One region of the Nonomuraea sp. NPDC005730 genome, then DNA from elsewhere that is predicted to be linked to it. Evidence: predicted binding sites of a transcription regulator. Region 1 holds the regulator's gene; the other holds the start of a gene.

What was found. The regulator HrcA, encoded in region 1, represses chaperone genes, less so after heat shock. The targets are predictions, from matches to a motif close to TTGGCACTCTCNNNNNGAGAGTGCCAA.
Region 2: a site for HrcA is predicted at 7,340-7,366, ahead of ABZ444_RS05760 (DNA starvation/stationary phase protection protein). Genes of this name have one in related genera too.

What each region holds. Positions count from the first base shown of each region.
Region 1 covers NZ_JBEXYK010000046.1:8,776-19,652, reverse strand. Annotated here, with positions in the region: gene ABZ444_RS36170 (hypothetical protein) at 1-38, shown strand, start outside; gene ABZ444_RS36165 (MOSC domain-containing protein) at 150-812, shown strand; gene ABZ444_RS36160 (glycoside hydrolase family 18 protein) at 809-2,053, opposite strand; gene ABZ444_RS36155 (styrene monooxygenase/indole monooxygenase family protein) at 2,116-3,321, opposite strand; gene hemW (radical SAM family heme chaperone HemW) at 3,377-4,594, shown strand; gene ABZ444_RS36145 (DUF4870 domain-containing protein) at 4,587-5,201, opposite strand; gene ABZ444_RS36140 (DUF3097 domain-containing protein) at 5,198-6,007, opposite strand; gene ABZ444_RS36135 (DUF456 domain-containing protein) at 6,025-6,852, opposite strand; gene hrcA (heat-inducible transcriptional repressor HrcA) at 7,009-8,022, shown strand; gene dnaJ (molecular chaperone DnaJ) at 8,034-9,176, shown strand; gene ABZ444_RS36120 (16S rRNA (uracil(1498)-N(3))-methyltransferase) at 9,186-9,911, shown strand; gene ABZ444_RS36115 (hypothetical protein) at 9,930-10,556, opposite strand; gene ABZ444_RS36110 (SigE family RNA polymerase sigma factor) at 10,553-10,877, opposite strand, start outside.
Region 2 covers NZ_JBEXYK010000003.1:152,921-163,797, forward strand. Annotated here, with positions in the region: gene ABZ444_RS05725 (alpha/beta fold hydrolase) at 1-703, opposite strand, end outside; gene ABZ444_RS05730 (lysophospholipid acyltransferase family protein) at 851-1,558, shown strand; gene ABZ444_RS05735 (MarR family transcriptional regulator) at 1,606-2,061, opposite strand; gene ABZ444_RS05740 (DoxX family protein) at 2,142-2,576, shown strand; gene mmuM (homocysteine S-methyltransferase) at 2,745-3,611, opposite strand; gene ABZ444_RS05750 (VIT domain-containing protein) at 4,152-6,620, opposite strand; gene ABZ444_RS05755 (helix-turn-helix domain-containing protein) at 6,617-7,330, opposite strand; gene ABZ444_RS05760 (DNA starvation/stationary phase protection protein) at 7,447-7,914, shown strand; gene ABZ444_RS05765 (alkaline phosphatase PhoX) at 8,165-9,187, shown strand; gene ABZ444_RS05770 (TetR/AcrR family transcriptional regulator) at 9,222-9,815, opposite strand; gene ABZ444_RS05775 (MMPL family transporter) at 9,951-10,877, shown strand, end outside.

The sequences.
Region 1 (10,877 bases):
CCCGGGTGGCGCCGGAGCCGGGCGACAGGCGCGGGTGACGGCTCGGCGAACAGGCCGAATGGGCACATATCCGTTCTTCGGCGTCGATGGGCTGAGAAAAGCGGAAAAATCGGTGCGTCACGTGCCCGTCCGTCCGCTACCGTCGCGGCATGCGCATCCTCTCCGTCAACGTCGGGCTGTCGTCCGACGCGGAATGGGCCGGCAAGCTCGGCCGTACGGCGATCGACAAGCGGCCCGTGCCCCACCGGGTGGCGGTGCTGCGCAACGGCCTGGCCGGCGACGAGCGGGCCGACACGCCCAACCACGGCGCCCCCACCCACGCCGTCTACGCCTACGCCCGCGAAGACTACGACTGGTGGCAGGGCGAGCTGGGCCGCGACCTGCGCGACGGCCGTTTCGGGGAGAACCTGACCACCGCCGGCCTCGACGTCAACGGCGCCCTGGTGGGCGAGCGGTGGCGCGTCGGCAGCGCCCTGCTGGAGGTGACCGGCCCGCGCACCCCCTGCGTGGTGTTCCGCAACTGGATGGACGAGCCGGGCTGGCTCAAGCGCTTCACGCGGGCCGCGCGGCCGGGCGCCTACCTGGCCGTGGTGGAGCCGGGCGAGCTGGGCGCGGGCGACGAGGTGGAGATCGTCTCGCGCCCGGAGACCGGCATGACCGTGGCGGACGCCTTCAGCGCCCGCCACGGCGACGCCGACGCGCTGGCCCGGGTGCTCGCGGTCCCCGGTCACGACCCGCAGTGGGACGAGATGGCCGCGCGGGCGGGCCGGGCGGGCGGCCAGCGACCGTCCACCGGCCGGGCGCCCGTCTAGCGCAGGACGGCGTACAGGGCCGAGGTGAGGGAGGCGCGGGCGTCGTCCTGGTCGATCGACCACATCATCGAGCCGCCCAGCCCCTTGAGCCGGATGTAGGCCGCCTTCTGCAGCAGCGACGCCGGGTCGTCGTAGGACCAGAACTCGTTGCCGTCGTACAGCCACATCGCGCCGGTGCGCAGGTCCCGGTAGCGCTTGCCGGGCTTGGCCGCCAGGTCCTTGTAGTCCTCGCTGCCCGGCCCCCACTTGCCGGCGGCCGGTCCGGTCGCGGGCTGCCAGAGGCCGTCGCCGCCGCCGGTCACGCCGGTCCAGCCCTGCCCGTACGCGGGCACGCCCACGACGATCTTGCGGCCGGGCGCGCCGCGCGACAGGTAGTCGCGGACGGTCTGGTCCACGCTGTACCTGACGGGGTTGGGGTCGCGGCGGTCGTTGAACAGGTTCCCGTTGTGCCCGGTCCGCGATTCCCACGTGCCGTGCAGGTCGTACCCCTGGACGGTGGCGAAGTCGAGCGACCGGAACACGCGGCGCACCTCGAACCCGGCGTCGATCTTCGCGGCGGCGGCCGGGAGGAAGGCCGTGAGCTGGGAGCTCGCCGAGAAGGCCCGGAGCTGGGCGCGCAGTTCCTCGACGAAGAGGGTGAAGTTCCGCCGGTCCTCCGGCCTGATCACGTTCCCGTCGTTGCCCGCCGAGCCCGGCCACTCCCAGTCCAGGTCGACGCCGTCGAACACGCCGGCGCCCGCGCCCGGCTCCAGGCCCGGCAGGTTGCCGCGCAGCCACAGGTCCACGCACGACCGGGCCAGCGCGGACCGCGACTCGGCGGTGAGCACGGCGTCGGAGAAGTACTTGGACCCGGTCCAGCCGCCGAGCGAGATCAGCACCTTGAGTCCGGGGTGCTTGGCCTTGAGCTTGCGCAGCTGGTTGAGGTTGCCGTTGAGCGCCTGGCCCGGCTGGTCGGCGACGCCGTCCACGCTCTGCTCGGCCGGCACCGGGCGCTGCCAGTCGGCCCAGGGGTCGGCCGAGTAGCAGGAGCCCTCGGCGTTGACGAAGCCGAAGGCGTAGTTGAGGTGGGTGAGCTTGGCGGCGGCGCCGCTGGTGTCCACGTCCTTGACGTGGTAGTCGCGCCCGTACACGCCCCACTGGATGAAGTAGGCGACCCGCTTGAATCCGGGATGGGCCTCGGCGGGCGCGGACACCGCCGTGAGCCCGAGTAAGAGCGAGAGTGCGAGGAGGATCTTCTTCACGGGCGCTCCTGGGGGGGAACTTATAAGAAACTTTCCTATAAGTTGACGCGATCGTAGAACCGTCACCCCGTGCCGTCAACGACGCGCGCCACCTCCTCGGCGCTGGAGAACAGCCGCCACGCGCGCGCCGGGTCGCCGAACAGCGACAGCACCAGATCGGCCACCTCCTGCCTGGTCGCGGCGGCGGAGAGCAGGGTCAGGACGTGCTCCGCCGGAGGCCGCAGGAAGGCGTTCGTCCACGCGACGACCGGCTCGGCCGCCACCCACATGCGCCGGGCCGTCTCCCGCGCGAACGCCGCGTCGTACGGCCCGCCCGCCGCGATGGCGTCGGCCGCGATCCAGGCGCAGGCCGAGCCCAGGTTCGCGCCCTGCCCGGTGATCGGGTCGTTGGTGACCCAGGCGTCGCCGATCGCCAGCGCCACGCCGCCGCCGGGCAACTCGGCCACCGCCTCGCGGACGACCGGCGTGATCGCGCCCTGCAGCAGGTCCTCCGGCCCGAGCAGCTCGAACGCGGCCGGATCGAGCTGCTCGGCCAGTCGCGGCGCGTGCTCGGGCAGCAGGGCGAGCAGCGTCTTGCAGAACTCGTCGGCGGGCACCCGGGCCAGCACGTCGAGCGGCCCGCCGGGGATCGCCTCGACCAGGACGCCGCCCCGCACGCCCGACCGCGTCATCATCGCCATGCACAGGATCTCGCCGCAGTCGGGCGAGATGTTGAAGCCGAAGGCCGGCCCCGGATCGAACCCGTGGAACAGCCCGGCGGCCAGGATCCGCTGCGGCTCCTCGTACGGAGACCACGCCGGAACGCGCGGGAACAGCTCGCGCACCGAGCGCCGCCCGGTGGCCACCACCATCAGGTCGTGCCCGCGCGACCAGCGGGCGACCTGGCCCGCGTCCGGGGGGAGGGGATCGACGACCAGGTGGCCGCCCCTGCTCGTGTAGTCGTCCATGAGTGCCGGCAGCAGCGCCCGGAAGTCGACCCCGTGGAACGGCTCCGTCACGCGGCCGGTGAACTCCAGCGGCGGATCGCCCTTGATCGAGAGGCTGCCGCTGACCAGCAGGCAGCCCGGGTCGAGGAAGTGCAGGCTGCCCAGCTCCCGCTCGCGGTCCTGCGCGCGGCCCATCCTGCCGACCGTGTTCGGCAGCCGCCCGCGGCCCAGGTCGGCCGCGTCGCCCTCGCTGTAGAGCGTGGTCGCGACGCCGAGTTGCTGCAGTCGCAGGGCCAGCGTCAGCCCGGAGATCCCCGCGCCCACGATTCCGACGCCCGTCATGTGCCGCCTCCTTCGATGGCTCGGAGCACACCCGTGAGCAGGCACACTGGATGACGTGCCATCCACCCTGCCCGACGGCGATCCGGCGCCCGCCTCCGGCGAGCTGCCCGACAGCGCGCTGCGCGGGCTCGGCGAGCGCCCGTTCGGCTTCTACGTGCACGTGCCCTTCTGCGTCACCCGCTGCGGCTACTGCGATTTCAACACCTACACGGCCGCCGAGCTAGGGCCCGGTGCCTCCCATCGCGACTACGCCGACACGGTCGTGGCGGAGGTGCGCCTGGCCCGGCGCGTGCTCGGCGACGCCGACCTGCCCGTGGAGACGGTGTTCTTCGGCGGCGGCACGCCCACGCTGCTGCCTCCCGAGGACCTGGCGCGCGTCCTGGCCGCCATCGACGCCGAGTTCGGGCTGCGGCCGGGGGCGGAGGTCACCACCGAGGCCAACCCCGAGTCCGTCGACCCCGCCTACCTCGACAAACTCCGTCAGGGCGGCTTCAACCGGGTCAGCTTCGGCATGCAGAGCGCGCGTGAGCACGTGTTGCAGGTGCTCGACCGCAGGCACACTCCGGGCCGTCCGGCGCGGGCCGTCAAGGAGGCGCGGGCGGCCGGGTTCGAGCACGTCAACCTCGACCTGATCTACAGCACGCCGGGGGAGTCCGACGACGACTGGCGGGCCTCGCTGGCCGCCGCGATCGAGGCCGGGCCCGACCACGTGTCGGCGTACTCGCTGATCGTGGAGGAGGGCACCAGGCTCGCGGCCCGGATCCGGCGCGGCGAGCTGCCGATGCCCGACGACGACGTCGCCGCCGACCGCTACCTGATCGCCGAGAAGATGCTGACCGAGGCCGGTTTCGGCTGGTACGAGGTGTCCAACTGGGCGACCTCCGAGCAGGCCCGCTGCCGGCACAACCTGCTCTACTGGACCGGCGGCGACTGGTGGGCCGCCGGCCCCGGCGCCCACAGCCACGTCGGCGGCACCCGCTGGTGGAACGTCAAGCATCCGGCCGCCTACGCCCAGCGCCTGGCGGCGGGCGCCTCGCCCGCACACGCGCGCGAGGTGCTCACCGGCGACGACCGGGCCGCCGAGCGGCTGATGCTGGAGCTGCGGCTGGTCTCCGGCTACCCGCTCGCCGAGGTCGCCCCCGGCGCGCGCACGTCCGTGGCGAGCGCGCTGGCGCGCGGGCTGCTGGAGCCCGAGCCGTTCAGGGCGGGCCGGATGGTGCTCACCCTCAAGGGGCGGCTGCTGGCCGACGCCCTGATCACCGAGCTCATGTGATCAGGCGGATGGCGAACGGGTAGCGGTAGTTCTCGCCCCGGTTGGTGGCGATGGCCGCCTGCACGTGGAAGATCAGCGACACGATCCACACGATCGGGAACAGCAGCAGGCCGACCAGCACGATCGTCAGCACGCTCGCCACCAGGTAGCCGATGAACATCGTGATCTGGAAGTTCAGGGCCTCGGCGGCCTGGTCCCTGACGTAGGGGGACTCGTCCTTCTTCATCAGGTAGATGATCAGCGGGCCGATCCAGGAGACCAGCAGGCCCAGCAGGTGGGAGAGCATGGCCATCGTGGTGTCGTCGCTGCCGCGGCGCGGGCCGAACCTGCCGGGCACGTACGGCCCGGCGGGGTAGCCGTAGCCCGGCTGCTGCCCGTAGCCCGGGGCCTGGCCGTGGCCGGGGGGCTGGCCGTAGCCCGGCGGCGGGGGCACGTATCGGGGCGGCGAGGACATGGGGCCGGGCTGGCTCGGCGGCTGCCGTCCGTAGTCGGGCTGGGAGCCCGGCTGCTGGCCGTAGCCGAGCTGTGGGCCCGAGCCCTGGTCACGGGGTACGTCGGAAGGCGGGACGTCGGGGGTGGAGTCGTCGGGCGGCGGGTCCTGGCTCATGATGCCTCCGTAACGAAGTCGATCAGTTCCTCGACCCGGCCGAGCAGCTCCGGCTCCAGGTCGGTGTAGGACGAGACGGCGCCCAGAATGCGCCGCCAGGCGTCCGCTGGCTCCATGCGCCAGCCCAGTGCGGCGAGCACGCCCTCCTTCCACGGCACCCCGCGCGGCACGTCGGGCCAGCCCGGGATGCGCAGCACGGACGGTTTGACGGCCTGCCAGATGTCGATGTACGGATGACCCACGACGAGCACGTGCGGCGAGGTGATCCGGGCCGCGATCCGGCTCTCCTTCGACCCCGGCACCAGATGGTCGACCAGCACGCCCAGCCTGCGGCCCGGCTCGGGGGCGAACTCGGCCACGATGGCGGGCAGGTCGTCGACGCCCTCCAGGTACTCGACCACGACCCCCTCGACGCGCAGGTCGTGGCCCCAGATCTTCTCCACGAGCGCGGCGTCGTGCACGCCCTCGACGTAGATCCGGCTCTCCTTGGCGACCCGGGCCCGCAGCCCCTCCACGGCGATGGACCCGGACGCGCTGCGCCTGGGCCCCGCCGGGGCCGCGGCCGCCGGGCGCACCAGCGTCACGGCCCTGCCCTCCAGCAGGAACGCGGCCGGCGCCAGCGGGAACAGACGGCGTTTGCCGAACCGGTCCTCAAGGGTGACGGCCTCCTTGTCGCAGGCCACCACGGCGCCGCAGAAGCCGCTGTCGGCGTCCTCCACGACCAGGTCGAGTTCGGCGGGCACCTTCGGGATCTTGCCCTTGCCCGGCCGCCGCCAATTGCCCGCCAGCACATCACCCTCGTACACACGGGGACCGTAGCAAATCACCCGCTGACCGCAAGGCGCTTACGCGCGCCGCTGCGCCGTACGAGGATGACGACGGTGCCGATGATGCCGATGAGCAGGCCGGCGCCGGGGAACAGGAACAGCGCCGCGACCCCGCCGAACACGCCGCCCGCCGCGGAGAGCACGTCACGGCCCACGCCGAAGCGGGCCGACGACTCCTCCTGCGTGGCGCAGGTCAGCTGGTAGTCGCCCTTGGCGGGGGCGTTGACGGCGAGGATCTCCTGCCAGGTGGTCCCGCCGGCGCTGAGCGTCTGGGTGCCGGAGACCTTGACCAGCCTGGCCTGGGCCGGGCCGCCGGAGATCTCGCACTGGTAGTTGACCCGCGTGTCGGTGGCGATGTAGACGGCCGGGCGCTTGGCGGGGTCGATCGCGACCTTCACGCTTTCGCCCGCCGCGAACGTGGTCGTCGGGGCCATGTCCGTGACGCTGCTCAGCACGCCACCGGCGAACACGACCACGCCCACGACGCCCAGCACGACGGCGACGGCCCACACGAGGGCGATCCACCACAGGCGCGGCTTGATCGCCTTGCCGTCGATCCTGGCCGGGAACTGCGGCTGCTGACCGTACTGGTTGTGGGGGCCGTACTGGTCGGGCTGGCCGTACTGGCCGGGCTGGGCGTACTGGTTCTGCTGGCCGTACTGGGGCGGGGGGCCGTACTGGGCGGGTGGCTGTTGTTGCTGGTAGGGCGGCTGGCCGTGCTGCTGGGGCTGGTACGGCTGCTGACCGTACTGGTTCGGCTGACCGTAGTAGGGACCCTGCCCCTGGGGCGGTCCGTACTGCGGGGGCTGGGAATTGTCGGTCATGCGGCAAGTGTGAGGCCTGTCGCTTGTAAGTCGCTAGCAACAGGATGGGACCTGGTGTTATCGCACCTTGTGGGCGAGAGCCGTACACTTGGCACTCGGGAACACGGAGTGCTAGACCTGTCGTTTCCCTGTTAGGCAGAGGCAGGAGGTGAGCACGTGCTCGACGATCGGAAGCTTGCGGTGCTCCGCGCCATTGTCGAAGACTACGTGTCCACCAACGAACCGGTGGGCTCCAAGGCGCTCGCGGAGCGCCACAACCTCAAGGTCTCCCCGGCAACGGTCAGGAACGACATGGCCGCTCTGGAGGAGGAGGGCTACATCACCCAGCCGCACACCAGTGCGGGCCGCGTGCCGACGGACAAGGGCTACCGCCTGTTCGTCGACCGGCTCTCGCAGGTCAAGCCCCTGTCGGGGGCCGAGCGGCGGGCGATCGAGACCTTCCTCGCCGGCGCGGTCGACCTCGACGACGTGGTCTTCCGCACCGTGCGGCTGCTCGCGCAGCTCACCAGGCAGGTCGCGGTCGTGCAGTACCCGACGCTGACCCGTTCCACGGTCAGGCACGTCGAGCTGGTCCCGCTCCACGACCGGCGGGTCATGCTCGTGCTGATCACCAACACCGGGCGCGTCGAGCAGCGCGTGATCGAGCTGCCCGAGGTGGTGGAGGACGACCGCATCGCCCATCTGCGCGCGGTGCTCAACTCCTGCCTCGACGGCTGCGGGCTGGGCAACGTCCCCGAGCTGGTCGCCGACCTGCCCGAGCGGCTGCCCGCCGAGGACCGGCCCGCCGTGGCCACGATCCTGTCGGTGCTGCTCGAAACCCTCGTCGAACGCCATGACGAGAAGATCGTGTTCGCCGGCGCGGCCAATCTCGCGGGCGCCGACTTCGCCACCGGCCTGCGCGACGTGCTGGAGGCGCTGGAGGAGCAGGTCGTGCTCATGCGGTTGCTCGGCGAGACTTCCACAGACACCCCGTCCGCGCTCACCGTGCGCATCGGCTCGGAAAACCCCTACCTTCGCGGCACGTCCATCGTCGCAACCGGATACGGTTCTGGCGACAACCAACTGGCCCGGCTCGGCGTGCTGGGTCCCACGAGGATGGACTACCCCGTGACGATGGGCGCCGTACGCGCGGTGGCACGCTACGTCAGCCAGATCCTGGCTGCATCTTAAGAGGTCGATAAGTGGCAAACAGCGACTACTACGCCACCCTCGGGGTGCGCCGTGACGCCAGTCAGGACGAGGTCAAGAAGGCCTACCGCCGCCTCGCCCGCGAGCTGCACCCCGACGTGAACCCCGATCCTGAGACCCAGGAGCGGTTCAAGGAGATCACGCAGGCCTACGAGGTGCTGTCCGACCCGAACAAGCGCCAGATGTACGACCTGGGCGGCGACCCCTTCGGTGGCGGCGCGGGTGCGGGCGCGGGCGCCGGCGGCTTCGGCGCGGGTTTCCCCTTCAGCGACATCATGGACGCCTTCTTCGGCACCGCGGGCGGCACCCGCGGGCCGCGCTCGCGCGCCAGGAGGGGCCGCAACGCCACCATCAGGGTCGAGCTCGACCTGCGCGAGACGGCGTTCGGCACCACCCGCGAGCTGGTCGTGGACACCGCCGTGCTGTGCGAGGTGTGCCACGGCGCCGGCGCGGCCCCCGGCACCCACCCCGACGCCTGCGACATGTGCAACGGGCGCGGCGAGATCTCCCAGGTCACCCGCTCGTTCCTGGGCCAGGTCATGACCTCGCGGCCGTGCCCCCAGTGCGGCGGCTTCGGCAGCATCATCCGCCACCCCTGCCAGGAGTGCTCGGGCGACGGCCGGGTGCGCACCCGCCGTACGATCAAGGTCCGCATCCCCGCGGGCGTCGAGGACGGCACCCACATCCAGCTCGCCGGCGAGGGCGAGGTCGGCCCCGGCGGCGGCCCGCCCGGAGACCTCTTCCTGGAGATCGTCGAGCGCGCGCACGAGATCTTCGAGCGGCGCGGCGACGACCTCCACTGCACGGTCCAGATCCCGATGACGGCCGCCGCGCTCGGCACGATCCTCGCCGTCGAGACGCTCGACGGCTCCGAGGAGCTCGACGTGCGCCCCGGCACCCAGTCCGGCCAGGTCATCACCATGTACGGGCGCGGCGTGCAGCGGCTCAACGAGTCCGGCAGGGGCGACCTGCTCATCCACGTCAACGTCGAGACCCCGACCAAGCTCGACCAGACGCAGGAGGACCTGCTGCGCGAGCTGTCCAGGCTGCGCGGCGAGGAGCGGCCGCCGGGCAAGTTCGCCCCGGGGCAGCAGGGTTTTTTTTCCCGCCTGCGTGACGCCTTCAACGGCAGGTGACGATCACCCGTGACCGTCCCCGTGTTCCTCGCCGAGGACCTCGACGGCGCCGAGCTGACGCTCGACGGCCCTGAGGGGCGGCACGCGGCCTCCGTGCGGCGCCTGCGCGCCGGCGAGCGGGTCGACCTGACCAACGGCGCGGGCGACGTCGCCGAGTGCGTGGTGCGCGAGGTGTTCAAGGACCGCCTCGTGCTCGACGTGCTCGCCCGCTACACCGTCGAGCCGCCCGCGCGGCGGCTGGTGGTCGTCCAGGGGCTGCCCAAGGGCGACAGGGGCGAGCTGGCCGTCGAGATGATGACCGAGGTGGGGGTCGACGTGATCGTGCCCTGGGCCGCCTCGCGCAGCATCACGCAGTGGAAGGGCGACAAGATCGCCAAGGCGCTGGGCCGGTGGCGTTCCACGGCCCGCGAGGCCGGCAAGCAGGCGCGCCGGTTCCACCTGCCCGAGGTGGCCGAGCTCGCCTCCACCGCCCAGGTCGAGGGGCTGCTGGCCGACGCGGCGCTGGGGCTCGTGCTGCACGAGGAGGCCGCCGAGCCGCTGTCGAAGGTGGCGCTGCCGCCCGGCGGCGACATCGTCGTCGTCGTGGGGCCCGAGGGCGGCGTCTCGGAGGAGGAGCTGCGCAGGTTCGCCGCGGCCGAGGCGGTGCCCGTGCTGCTCGGGCCCACCGTGCTGCGCACCTCCACGGCGGGGGTGGCGGCGGCGGCCGTGCTGCTCGCGCGTACCGGGCGCTGGTAGGCCCGGCTCAGGGCGCTCTCACGGTGTCGTGTGCGGCACGTCCACCAGCGGGCTGCTCAGGTCGCTCGGGCCGGTGGGCGTGTCGTCCGGCGGGCACTCGTCGGAGGGGCACGAGGTCGGCGTGTCGGTCGTCTCCGGCGGGGTCGGCGTGGGGGTCGGGGTGATCTCGGGGCACTCCTGGTCGCCGGCGGGCTCACCGCTCGGGCAGGGCGTCGAGGACGGCGTCGGCGACGGCGTGGGCTGCCTGGTCGACCTGGCCGCCTCCGAGGGCCGGTGGGTCTCGCTGTGGCTCGGCGGCACGACCACCGCGGGCGGCGGCTCGGCGCTGTGACTGTCGGGCCTGGGCGGCGTGGACAGCCTGGTCGAGGAGTTGCCGGGGGTGGTGGTCGAGTTGTCCACCACCTTGACGGGCGTCTCGAAGATCTGGGAGCGCAGCCCGGGAACGACCATCACGATCGTCCCCGCCACCAGCACGGCGCTGACCGCCGCCGCGCCCGCACGCCACCAGAACAGGTTACGGAGGCCGCGCCGCTCGATGCGGGCGCGGATGATCTGCAGACCTTCCGGCGAGGGCACGACCGCGTCCGCCTCCGCGCGGAGCGCACGGCGCAGGACGTCGCCGTACTCGTCGGGGGGCTGGGTCATGACATCTTCTCCAGGACGGACCGCAACGCGGCCATTCCACGGGCGGTGTGGCTCTTGACCGCGCCCTTGCTGATGCCCATGGCGTGGGCGATCTCAGCTTCGGACAGATCTCCGTAATAACGCAGAACCAGTGCTTCTCTCTGTCGGGTCGGCAGGGCGCGTAACGCCTCGATGACGGCGGAGCGTTCCAGCTCGCCGATCGCGCCGTTCTCGGCGCTCGGGGCGTCCGGCAGGCCCTTGGGTGCGTACTTCTCGACGACCGCGCGGTGACGCAGCACGGAACGGGACCGGTTGACGACAGACTGACGCAGGTAAGCGAGT
Region 2 (10,877 bases), on a different contig from region 1:
CAAAGATCCTGTCGGCATCGTTGTCAAGCGTCGCAACATGGTAGCTGTCCGTGAGCTCCTCGATCGTGGCCTGCGGGACCTTCTGGCGAATGATCGCCACACTCGTCGGTTTCACCACGTGGTCGTCGCGGCTGTGGAAGACCAGCAGCGGCTGGGTGACCTTCGCCAGGTCGGCCTGCACCAGCGACCACAGCCCCGGCAGCGACGCGGCCGCCTTGACCGGCGTACGGGCGTAGGCCAGCTCGGTCACGCCGGGCTTCTTGACGTCGTTGGCGACGCCGGGCACCGACGGCAGGAACCACTTCAGCAGCGGCGCCAGCCTCAGCAGCGGCACGTCGCTGGCGATGGACGGGTTGACCACCACCACGCCCCTGACCGCGTCACCGTGCACCTCGGCCAGCCGCAGCGCCAGGCAGCCGCCCAGCGACAGGCCCGCCACGAACATCTCCGAGCAGCGCCCCTGGAGGTCGGCGAACGCCTTCTCCACCTCGGCGTACCAGTCTTCCCAGCGGGTGCGGTTCATCTCCTGCCACGTGGTGCCGTGCCCCGGCTGGCGGGGCAGCGAGACGCTGACCCCATGGCCCGCCAGGTACTCGGCCCAGGGCCGCAGCGACTGCGGCGTGCCGGTGAACCCATGGCACAGCAGCACACCGACCTGACCCGCTCGGTGGTGGTAGGGCTCCGCGCCTGGCATGAGCGGCATAACAGCTCCTTGACGCAATTTCATCCCGGAACTGCCCGATCGTCGCACGTTCGGGGGTGATTGTGCGAGAGCTGGTGTAGTTGCATCTCGCCAAGGATGGGAAGATGACTCTGCTCAATGACGATGTCCTGGGGAAGAGGTGACCGGGTGTTCTACTGGGTGGTCAAGGCCATCTTGAAGCCGATCCTCATGCTCTTCCGCCCGTGGACGGAGGGTGGGGACAACGTACCCAAGCAGGGGCCCGCGATCCTGGCCGGAAACCACCTCTCCTTCGCCGACCATTTCTTCGGCCCGCTGCAGATCCGCCGCAAGGTGATCTCGCTCGGCAAGGCCGACTACTTCACCGGCACCGGTATCAAGGGCTTCTTCACCCGGCTGTTCTTCAGCGGCGTCGGCACCGTGCCGATCGACCGCTCCGGCGGCAAGGCCAGCGAGGCCGCGCTCCGCACCGGCCTGCGCATCCTGCGCGAGGGCGACGTCCTCGGCATCTACCCCGAGGGCACCCGCTCGCCCGACGGCCGCCTCTACAAGGGCAAGACCGGCGTGGCCCGGCTCGCGCTGGAGTCGCGCGTGCCGGTCATCCCGTGGGCGATGGTCAACACGTACGAGATGATGCCGCCCGGGCGGCTGTTCCCCAAGCTCGGCATCCGGCCGGGCGTCCGGTTCGGCAAGCCCCTCGACTTCTCCCGCTACTACGGCATGGAGGACGACCGGCTGGTCCTGCGCGCGGTCACCGACGAGATCATGTACGCGCTGATGGAACTGTCCGGCCAGGAATACGTCGACAAGTACGCCGCCAGCGCCCGGGTCGAGATGGAACGCGCCCGCCGCGCCGCTGCCAAGGCCGGCTCCTGAGGGCCTGTTCGCCTTCCGATCGCTCCTGGGCCTGCCCGCCTTCGCGGTCAGCTCCTGAGGGCCTGTTCGCTTTTCGTCATCGCGCTGGTCAGTGAGGTCAGCTCCGCGCGGCTGAGCCGGTCGATCAGGTAGTCCCGCACGACCTCCACGTGTCCGGGGGCGACGCGTTCCAGGCAGCGCTCGCCCGCGTCCGTGAGCACCGCCAGCACCCCGCGGTCGTCGGACGGGCACGTGGCGCGCTCCACCAGCCCCGCCTTCTCCAACTGCGTGATCTGGTACGTCAGCGCGCTCTTGGACACCACCACGCCCCGGGCCAGCTCGGTCATGCGCATGCGGCGCTCGGGGGCGGCCGACAACCGCACGAGGATCTCGTACTGCGGGTGCGTCAGCCCGGCCGCGGCCTTGAGCTGTTCCTCGATGCGCCGTTCGAGCAGGTGGGAGGCCGACAGGAAGGCGCGCCAGGCGGCCATCTCCGTCTCGTCGAGCCAGCGGGTGTCCGTCACGTCCCAAGTGTACTTCTTGTTCAGATTTGAACTACCGGTAGAGTGGTTGTTCAAATCTGAACGACACTCTTGGAGGGTCCATGATCGACCGGGCGCGTCCCTTCGCCCTGCTGCTGGCCAGGATCGCCGTCGGGGTGATCTTCCTGGTGCACGGCTACCAGAAGTTCGCCGACATGGGCATCGCGGGCACCACGAAGTTCTTCGAGTCCGCGGGCATCCCCCTGGCCGGGGTGGCCGCGCCGGCCGTGGCGGTGCTGGAGGTGGTCGGCGGGATCGCGCTGATCCTCGGCACCGCCCTGCCGATCGCGGGCACGCTGCTGGCCCTCGACATGATCGGGGCGATCGTCTTCGTCCACGGCTCCAGCGGCTTCGGGGCCGGTGAAGGGGGCTACGAGTACGTCCTCGCGCTCGCGGCGGCGAGCCTGGCGGTGGGATTCACCGGCGGCGGCGCCCTGGCGCTCGACGCCCTCCTCGGCCGTCGCCGCACCACGGCTCCGGCGGCCGCCCAGCTGTAGCGGCCCGCCCGTTCCGGCCGCTCGCGACCCTCGCGCGCGCACGCCTCCGGCGTGGCGTGCGCGGGGGTCCCGCGGCTCGGCATGGCGTGACCGCGGGTTCTCCCTTTTTCGGACGTCGTCCGTACGGGGGCCGGGGCTTCCGGCGTGCCGGTGATGTCTCGCCGGGCGTCAGGTCAGGTGGGCGCGGATCTGCCTGATGTGCTCAGGGGTCGTACGGCAGCAGCCACCGATCAGTGACGCCCCGGCGCGCTCCCACTCCTTGGCGGCCAGGCCGTACTCCACCGGGTCGGACAGGCCAAGCCACCGGCGCCGCTCGGCGTCCCACGTCTCGCCCGAGTTCGGGTAGACCACGACGGGCAGGCCGCCGGACAGGCGGGCGACCAGCCCGGGGATGTGCCGCGGCGCCGTGCAGTTGACGCCGACCGCCACCACCTGCGGGTTTCCGGAGAACAGCGCGGCGGCCCGGTCGATCGGGGTGCCGTCGTTGATGTGCTCGGCGTCGCGGCAGGAGAAGCTCACCCACGCCTTGACCTCCGGCGTGGAGGCCAGCAGCCCGGCCAGCGCCCGCGCCTCGGCGTAGGACGGGATGGTCTCGCAGGCCAGCAGGTCGGCGCCGGCGCCGGCCAGGATCTCCCAGCGCGGACGGTGCCAGGCCAGCAGGCCCTCTTCGTCGAGGTCGTAGTCGCCGGTGTACTCGGCGCCGTTGGCCAGATAGGCGCCGTAGGGGCCGACCGAGGCCGCCACCAGGCCGCGCCCGGCCTCGTCGCGGGCCTGCCCGGCCAGCTCGACCGACAGCCTGATCAGCCGCTCGGCCTCGGACCGGTCGAGCCCGCGCCGCTGGAAGCCGGGGATGGTGGCCTGGTAGCTCGCCGTGGTCGCCACGTCGGCGCCCGCCGCGTAGTAGTCGGCGTGCACCCGCCTGATCAGCTCGGGCTGCTCCATCAGCAGGCGCGCCGACCAGAGCTCGTCGCGCAGATCCGCGCCGAGCGACTCCAGATGCGTGGACAGGCCGCCGTCCAGGACGAGTGTGCTCACCCGTCCAGAATAGGAGGCCGCGGGGGATGGTGGCACATGGGAATGGCACGCCTCTTCTCGCGGACGCCTGAATATCGCGGCAGAGATATCGCCGGGCGTGGAATTCATAATGGGTCGTGGGGTACGGGGATCATGCGTGCGCCGGTACGCGGGTGTGCCGGGTCGTTCGCGGCGCGGGGGCTCGTCCTGGGATGCCGCCGGGCCTCGCGCGCCCGCCGCAAGGCCCGTCACGTCGGGGGTCGCGGATCGTCGGGGTGATTAAGCAGTAAATCGGCGATGAATCCAGAATTACCGCCTTTGATGGAAACGGTGTTCTTGAAAACATCGATGCCGCCAAGTCCGGTGCGGCCCACCTGGTCCCGCCAACCGCCGATTCGCCACTCACCCAAGCAACCGTGAACGCGATCCCCCGCCGCCCCCAGCCCAGCCGCCCCACACCAGCCCACCGCCGGGCTGGGCGGTCCGGGGCGGCGGTGCGCTTCCCCGTCGGGCCGACACCGGGTGGTGGCAGCGCTGCGGGTGGCGCAGCGCTGCCGAGTGTCAGCTGCGTTTCCAGAAGGGGCGGCGGCGCTTGCCGGGGTCGGGGCCGGCTGCGGGAGAGGAGCCCGGGATGCCGGGGGCGGTCGGGTCGCCCGGCATCGCTGGGCCGGTGGGAGGGGTGGGGTCGGTGAGGGTGGCCAAGGTTTCGACGGCGTGGTCGTGCAGGGCGCGGATGTCCGTGCCGGGACGCTCGGCCGCTTCCAGGTCGCGGGCCAGCGTCGCCAGCACCTCGTTCCCGCCCAGGTACGCCGCCAGCGCCGCCAGACGCGAGCCCAGGTCGGCCAGGTACAGCGCGTCCGGTACGCGCATCGCCTTGAGCCGGTCCAGCTCGGCCTTCAGTTGCGGCCTGACCGACTCCAGCCGGTGCGCCGGGCGCGGCGACGACGGAGGCGCGAACTTGGGCGAAGCCCCATGCCCAGGCCCGCCACCGGAACCGGGCGCGGACGGCGTGCCGCCGCCGGGGGTGGGAGGCGGGGGACCGGCAGGGCCGCCCGCGAGGGGCGGGGCCGGGAAGGGGGCGTCGGCCGGGGAAGGGCCGCCGAGCGGAGGCGGCGCGGAGAAGCCCTGGTCGAAGGCGGACGGGGCCGGCGGCATCATGCGGGGAGCGCTCGCGGGCCGCGCCATCGTCATCGCCTGCGCCACGAACCCCCCGCCCATGGACGGGTTCGGCGGCAGCTCCCACCCGCTGGGCGGCTCGACCGGCTGGATGACCCGGTGCTCGGGCGCGCCCTCCGCGACCTGCCGGGTGTCGATCGCCACGTACGCCGTGAACCGGCACAGCACGCCGTTCTCCAGCGAGACCTCGAGGATCCGCGACTCCAGGCCGTGCTCGCCCATGGCGTACCGGTCCTCCAGCTCACGCAGGTGGGCGCGGGCCCAGACGGCACGGAGGGCGGGACTGCCGGTGGTCACCCCCGTGACCCGCTCCTCCCATGGCCCCTCGGCCGACGTGCCGCGCACGGTGACGGCCTCGGCGCCCTCGCGGCACCGTCCGTACACACGGAGCGGCACCCCCGGGAAGATCGAGCCGAGGTGGGTCACCGTGCCGGGCTCGGTCTCCAGCCCCTTCAGGGACAGGTCCGTCACCAGCGGCGCGCCGATCCTGCGGTGGATCTGCTCCATCGCCGCGTCGAGCCGGTCCTCGGACTCGACCAGCTCGCACCGGCCGGCGCCCAGCCCGGCGAGCCGGCCGAGGAACCCGGCGTTCACCGCCCGGTCGATGCCGACCGTGTGCACCCGCATCGCCGACAGCGCGCCGCCGGCCTGCTCCAGGATCTGGTCCTCGTTGCCCACCTGGCCGTCGGTGACCAGCACCACCACCCGCTCCCTGCCGCCGGGCGCGCCGAGGAGCGCGATGGCGCGGCGCAGCGGTTCGAGCAGCTCGGTGCCGCCGCGCGCGTCGACCCGCGCGAGGTGCTCGACCGCGCGGTAGCGGTTGCGGTCGGACGCCTCCACCAGCCCCTCGAACGCCGCCTCGACCACCGAGTCGAACGTCAGCACGTTGAAGCGGTCGTGCGCGGTCAGCGTGTCGACGATGCGCGCCGCCGCCCGCCGCGCCGCCACCATCTTCCAGCCGCCCATGCTGCCCGAACGGTCGAGCACCAGCACCACGTCCCGCGGCGCGCGGGCGGCCTGGAGGGCGGGTGGGACGACGGTGAGCGCGAACGTCCCCCGCCCGTCGAACTGCAGGGACGTGGACGCCTCGAACGACAGGCGCAGGATGAAGTCGCGGTCGAGGCGCTCGCCCGGACTCAGGCGCACGGTGTGGCCGTCCTCCTCGACCACGTGCAGGCTGGAGGCCAGCTCCCGCAGGTCGAGCCCGGAGGCGTCGACGCGGGCGGTGAGCGAGAGCCGCACGGGGCTGGGGAAGCCGGGCAGCAGCACCGGCGGCGTGATCCTCGACGCGTCGGGCACGGCGTCGGTGTCCGGGGCCACCCCGGAGCCCGCCGGGTCGCCGTCGAGCGGGGTGCCCGGGACGTACCGCGGGGCCACGACGAGCGGGAACCGGAACGTCGCCGCGCCGTCCTCGTAGGGGAGGGGCTGGCTCATCGTCAGCCGCACCGAGACGCGTTCGCCGGGCAGGATGTTGCCCACCCTGATGGTGAACACGTCGGGCCGGTCCTCCTCGGCGATGGCCGCCCGCCTGCCCTCCCGCAGCGCCTGGTCGTAGTCGGCCCTGGCCTGGCCGCGCTCCTTCAGCACGCCCTCCACGACCCGGTCGTCGGCCTCCATCCTGAACCCCGTCACCGCCGCCCGGTCGGGCAGCGGGAAGACGTAGGTCGCCTCCAGCGTGACGTCGAACGGGTTGCGGAACCCCTGCTCGACCTCGACCCCGGCGACGAGCCCGGCGATGTCGGCGTGCACGTCCACGCTGTCCAGCGGCAGGTTTCCGCGCTCGGTCAGCAGCGCGCCGAACCCGGCGTCCGGCACCGGCAGACACCGTGCGGGCTCCAGCGAAGTGATCTTCACAGCAGTCTCCTCTCTACGAGCACCGCGAGCAGCGGCCCAGCCGCCGCCAGCACCGCCTGAACGTCGTCCTCGGACGGAGGCCGCCCCCCGTCCCACACAACCCGCACACCGTCCGCGAGCACGACCCCCGCGACCGGCCCCCTTCCGGCGCGCTCGCCTACCGCGCCGGCGCCGCCGGGCCGTTCGCTCTCGGCCGGGGCGCGGCGGCCCGGCCGTTCGGCCCAGAAGCGCTCGCGGCCCGGTTCGCCTCCGGCCCGCCCGCCCGGCGGCCGTCGCGCCGCACCCGCCTGGCCGTCGAAGGTCCCGTTCGTCGTCGCGGTGACGGACGCGGGCCCCGCGAAGGGCGGGCTGTCCAGCGGAGGACGAGGGACCACCCGCCCCTCACCCGCGGACGAAACGTCGGCGAGACCGGCGGCCGCCGCCAGCGTGGCGTTCGTCGCGCCGGCCAGCGCCGTCTGGATCTCGGCGATCGAATGTCCTTCCGCCTGCATGCGCTTGACGGCCACCAGTTGCAGCAGGTGCCGCCGGCCGTAGCGGGCGATCCTGCCACGCCGGGTCAGGGGCGGGTCCACGAGGCCGATGGTGGTGTACCACCTGATCAGGCGTTCCCCGGGCACGTCGCGGACCCGGCCGTTGACCGGCTGGGCGCCCGCGCGCAGCGCCTGCGCCGCGTGCTCGGCCAGCTCGCCGATGGTCCAGGTGTCGCTCATACCTCCACAATGACACTGTCACTATTACACTGTCAACGATGGAAAGATCGGAAGAATCCAGCCGCGGATGACGTTCTAAATAGGCAAAAGCACCACTGAAGGGGAGGAAATACGACATGGCTACGATCACCGGTCCGCTCTCGGGCGAAGCCAAGAACACTGTCGCCGAAGCCCTGCAGGGCGCCCTTGTCGATCTGATCGATCTGTCGCTGATCGCCAAGCAGGCGCACTGGAACCTCGTCGGCGCCCATTTCCGCCCGATTCACCTCCAGCTCGACGAGCTGACCGACCTGGCCCGTACCCACATGGACACCATCGCCGAGCGGGCGGTCGCCCTCGGCGTGAACCCCGACGGGCGTTCGGCGACCGTCGCCAAGTCCACCCAGCTCCAGCAGCCCGAGCGCGGCTGGCTTGAGGACGGCAAGGTCGTGGCGACCGTCACCGACATCCTCGACGGCATCAGCAAGCGCATGTACGAGCGCATCCGCGCCACCGACGAGGCCGACCCCGTCAGCCAGGACCTGCTCATCGCCGTGACGCAGGACATCGACAAGCAGCATTGGATGTTCCAGGCCCAGCGCTGACCGCGCGCGGCCGCCGGCCGCACCACCCGAAAAGCCCGGGCACGACCACAGTGCCCGGGCTTTCGCATGTCCGCCCCCAAGGTGGGCGATCTTCGGCCCAGTGGGTACGGACTGTCACGCATCGTCCAGGGGCCGCCGGCGATCTCGCGCCACCACGGAGCGCGGGGTTTGCGCAGAGTTTGATGTCACGAGTCCTTGCCATTCATGTCGGTGCGGTCGACTAGCGTGGCACCTAGAGGGAGGCCCCACGATGTCCCACAAGACTCTCCTCCGCACGGGCCCGCTCTTGCAGGGCGGCATCAGCCCGTACGGGCCGCTCACGCCGGCGTCCGGCGACGGGCTCGCGCTGCCGCCGGGCTTCACCGGCCGGGTGGTGGCCCGGTCGGGCGACAAGGTGGCCGGGCTCACCTGGCACGCCGCGCCCGACGGCGGCGCCTGCTTCCCCGACGGCGCCGGCTGGATCTACGTCTCCAACTCCGAGCTGCCCCTGCTCGGCGGCGCCTCCGCGCTGCGTTTCCACGCCGACGGCACGGTCGCCGACGCGTACCGCATCCTGTCCGGCACCGACCTCAACTGCGCGGGCGGCGCCACGCCGTGGCACACCTGGCTGTCGTGCGAGCTCGGCGACCGCGGCCGCGTCTTCGAGTGCGACCCCTACGGCGCCCGCGCGGCCCGCCCCCGCCTGGCCATGGGCCGCTTCCGGCACGAGGCCGCCGCCTGCGACCCCGAGCGCCGCGTCGTCTACATGACCGAGGACGAGCACGACGGCTGCTTCTACCGCTTCCGTCCCGGCGACTGGGGCGACCTGACGGAGGGCACGCTGGAGGTGTTGTGCGCCTCGGGCGGATGGCGGCCGGTGCCGTCCCCGGCCGCGCTGCTCACCGCGGCCCGCCACCAGGTCGAGGACGCCCGCCACTTCGACGGCGGCGACGGCTGCCACTACGCGGGCGGCGTCTGCTACTTCACCACCAAGGGCGACACCGGCCTGTGGGCCTACGACGCGCAGACCTCCACGCTCGACCGGCTGTGCGAGGGCGTGCGCGCGATCACCGCCGCCCCCTCGGGCGACCTCTACGTGGCCAGGGAGACGACGGAGATCGACGTCATCGCGCCCGACCGGGCCGTCACGCCGTTCCTGCGGCTCACCGGGCACGCCGGGGCCGAGCTCACGGGGCTGGCGTTCTCGCCGAGGGGCGACCGGCTCTACTTCTCGGCCAGGCGCGGCCGCACCGAGGGCCACACCTTCGAGGTCCGCGGCCCCTTCCGCCCCTGACCACACCCTCGCGGGCTCAGGCCGGGCCCCGGGCTCAGGTCAGGTAGCGGACCAGCATGAGCTTGAGCTCGGCCACGAGCTCCGCGCCGCGCTCCGGCGTCGCCGGCCCCAGCATGGGCAGCACCGCCTTGACCATGGCCAGCGCCATCGTCGCGTTGAGCAGCGCCCGCTCCTGCGGCAGGCCGGGCGAACGCCGCCGCAGCAGCGCCGCGATCCGCTCCGCCAGCGAGGCGTGCATGCGCTGCGCGGCCGCCGCGAGCCGATCGCCGGTGGCCGACCCGTACAGCAGCGACCAGTACGCCGGCGACTCGGCCTTGAACGCCACGCTCTCGTCCACGAGCTGCCCCACCAGTGCCTCCAGCGGGACGTCCGGGGTGACCGCGGCCAGCCGGGCCGCCCAGAACGCGTCCCGGTCGTCGGTGTAGCGGGACACCAGGCCGTCCAGGATCTCCTCCTTGTTCCGGAAGAACTGGTACAGCGAGCCGGGGGAGAGCCCGGCCCGCGCGGCGACCTGGTTCGTCGTCATGTCCGGATAGCCGATCTCGGCGATCACCGACTCCGCGGCGTCGAGGATCTCGGCCATCCGCTTCAGGCCGCGCGCCTGCCTGCGGACCGCGCGTTCAGGCATGGGCCACCTCGTTGACAAATACGAGCATTTACTTGTATTTCTGGGTTCGACAGCGAAACACGAGCAGTTTACCGAGTTTCTACCGGGAGATCCCATGCGAACCTGCCCATCGGGCCCGGCGCGGGCGGTGCCCGCGTGGCCGTGAACGTCGCCACCCGGGGCCCGCGCGCCACCGCCGAGCCGCCGCTGCGCAGGCTGGGCCACCTCCTCGTCCGCCGGCGCCGGCTCGTGCTGGCGCTGGCCGCGCTCGCGCTCGTCGTCGCGGGCGTCCTGGCCGCCGGTACGGTGTCCCGTCTCTCCCTGGCCCGCTTCGAGGCGCCGGGCTCGGAGTCCGACAGGGCCCAGGCCGAGCTCGTCCGCCGGTTCGGCACCGGCAGCCCCGACCTGGTCTTCCTGGTCACCCCGAAGTCGGGCACCGTCGACGACCCCGCGGCCGAGGCGGCGGGCCGCGCCCTCACCGACCGGATCGGCCGCTCGGACGGCGTCGCGGAGTCCTCCTCCTACTGGACCAGGGGCAGGCCCGCCACCCTGCGCAGCCAGGACGGCCGGCACGCGCTGATCGTGGTGCGCGTCCCCGGCGACGCCGACCACGTGCGGACGCGGGTGCTGCCCGAGCTGGTGCCGCGGATCGTGGGCGAGCAGGGCCCGCTCCAGGTGCGGGCCGGCGGCGGGGAGGAGGTGTTCCGCGAGACCGTGCCGCTGGCCAGGCAGGACTTCGTCCGGGCCGAGCTGGTGATCTTCCCGCTGGCGTTCGTGCTGCTCTGGCTCTACCAGCGGCGCGTGATGGCCGCCCTGGCGCCGATCCTGGCCGGGGTGGTGGCCATGATGGTCGGCCTGGCCCTGCTGCGCGGCGTCCTGGTGTTCGCGGAGGTCTCCACCTTCGCCCTGAACCTCACCCTCGCCATGGGCCTCGGGCTCGGCATCGACTACTGCCTGTTCGTCGTCCAGCGCTTCCGCGAGGAGGTGCGCGACGGACGCGACCGCGCGGCGGCCGTCGCCGGAGCCGTCGAGCACGCCGGGCGGACCGTGCTGTTCAGCGGCCTCACGGTGGCCGCCTCTCTG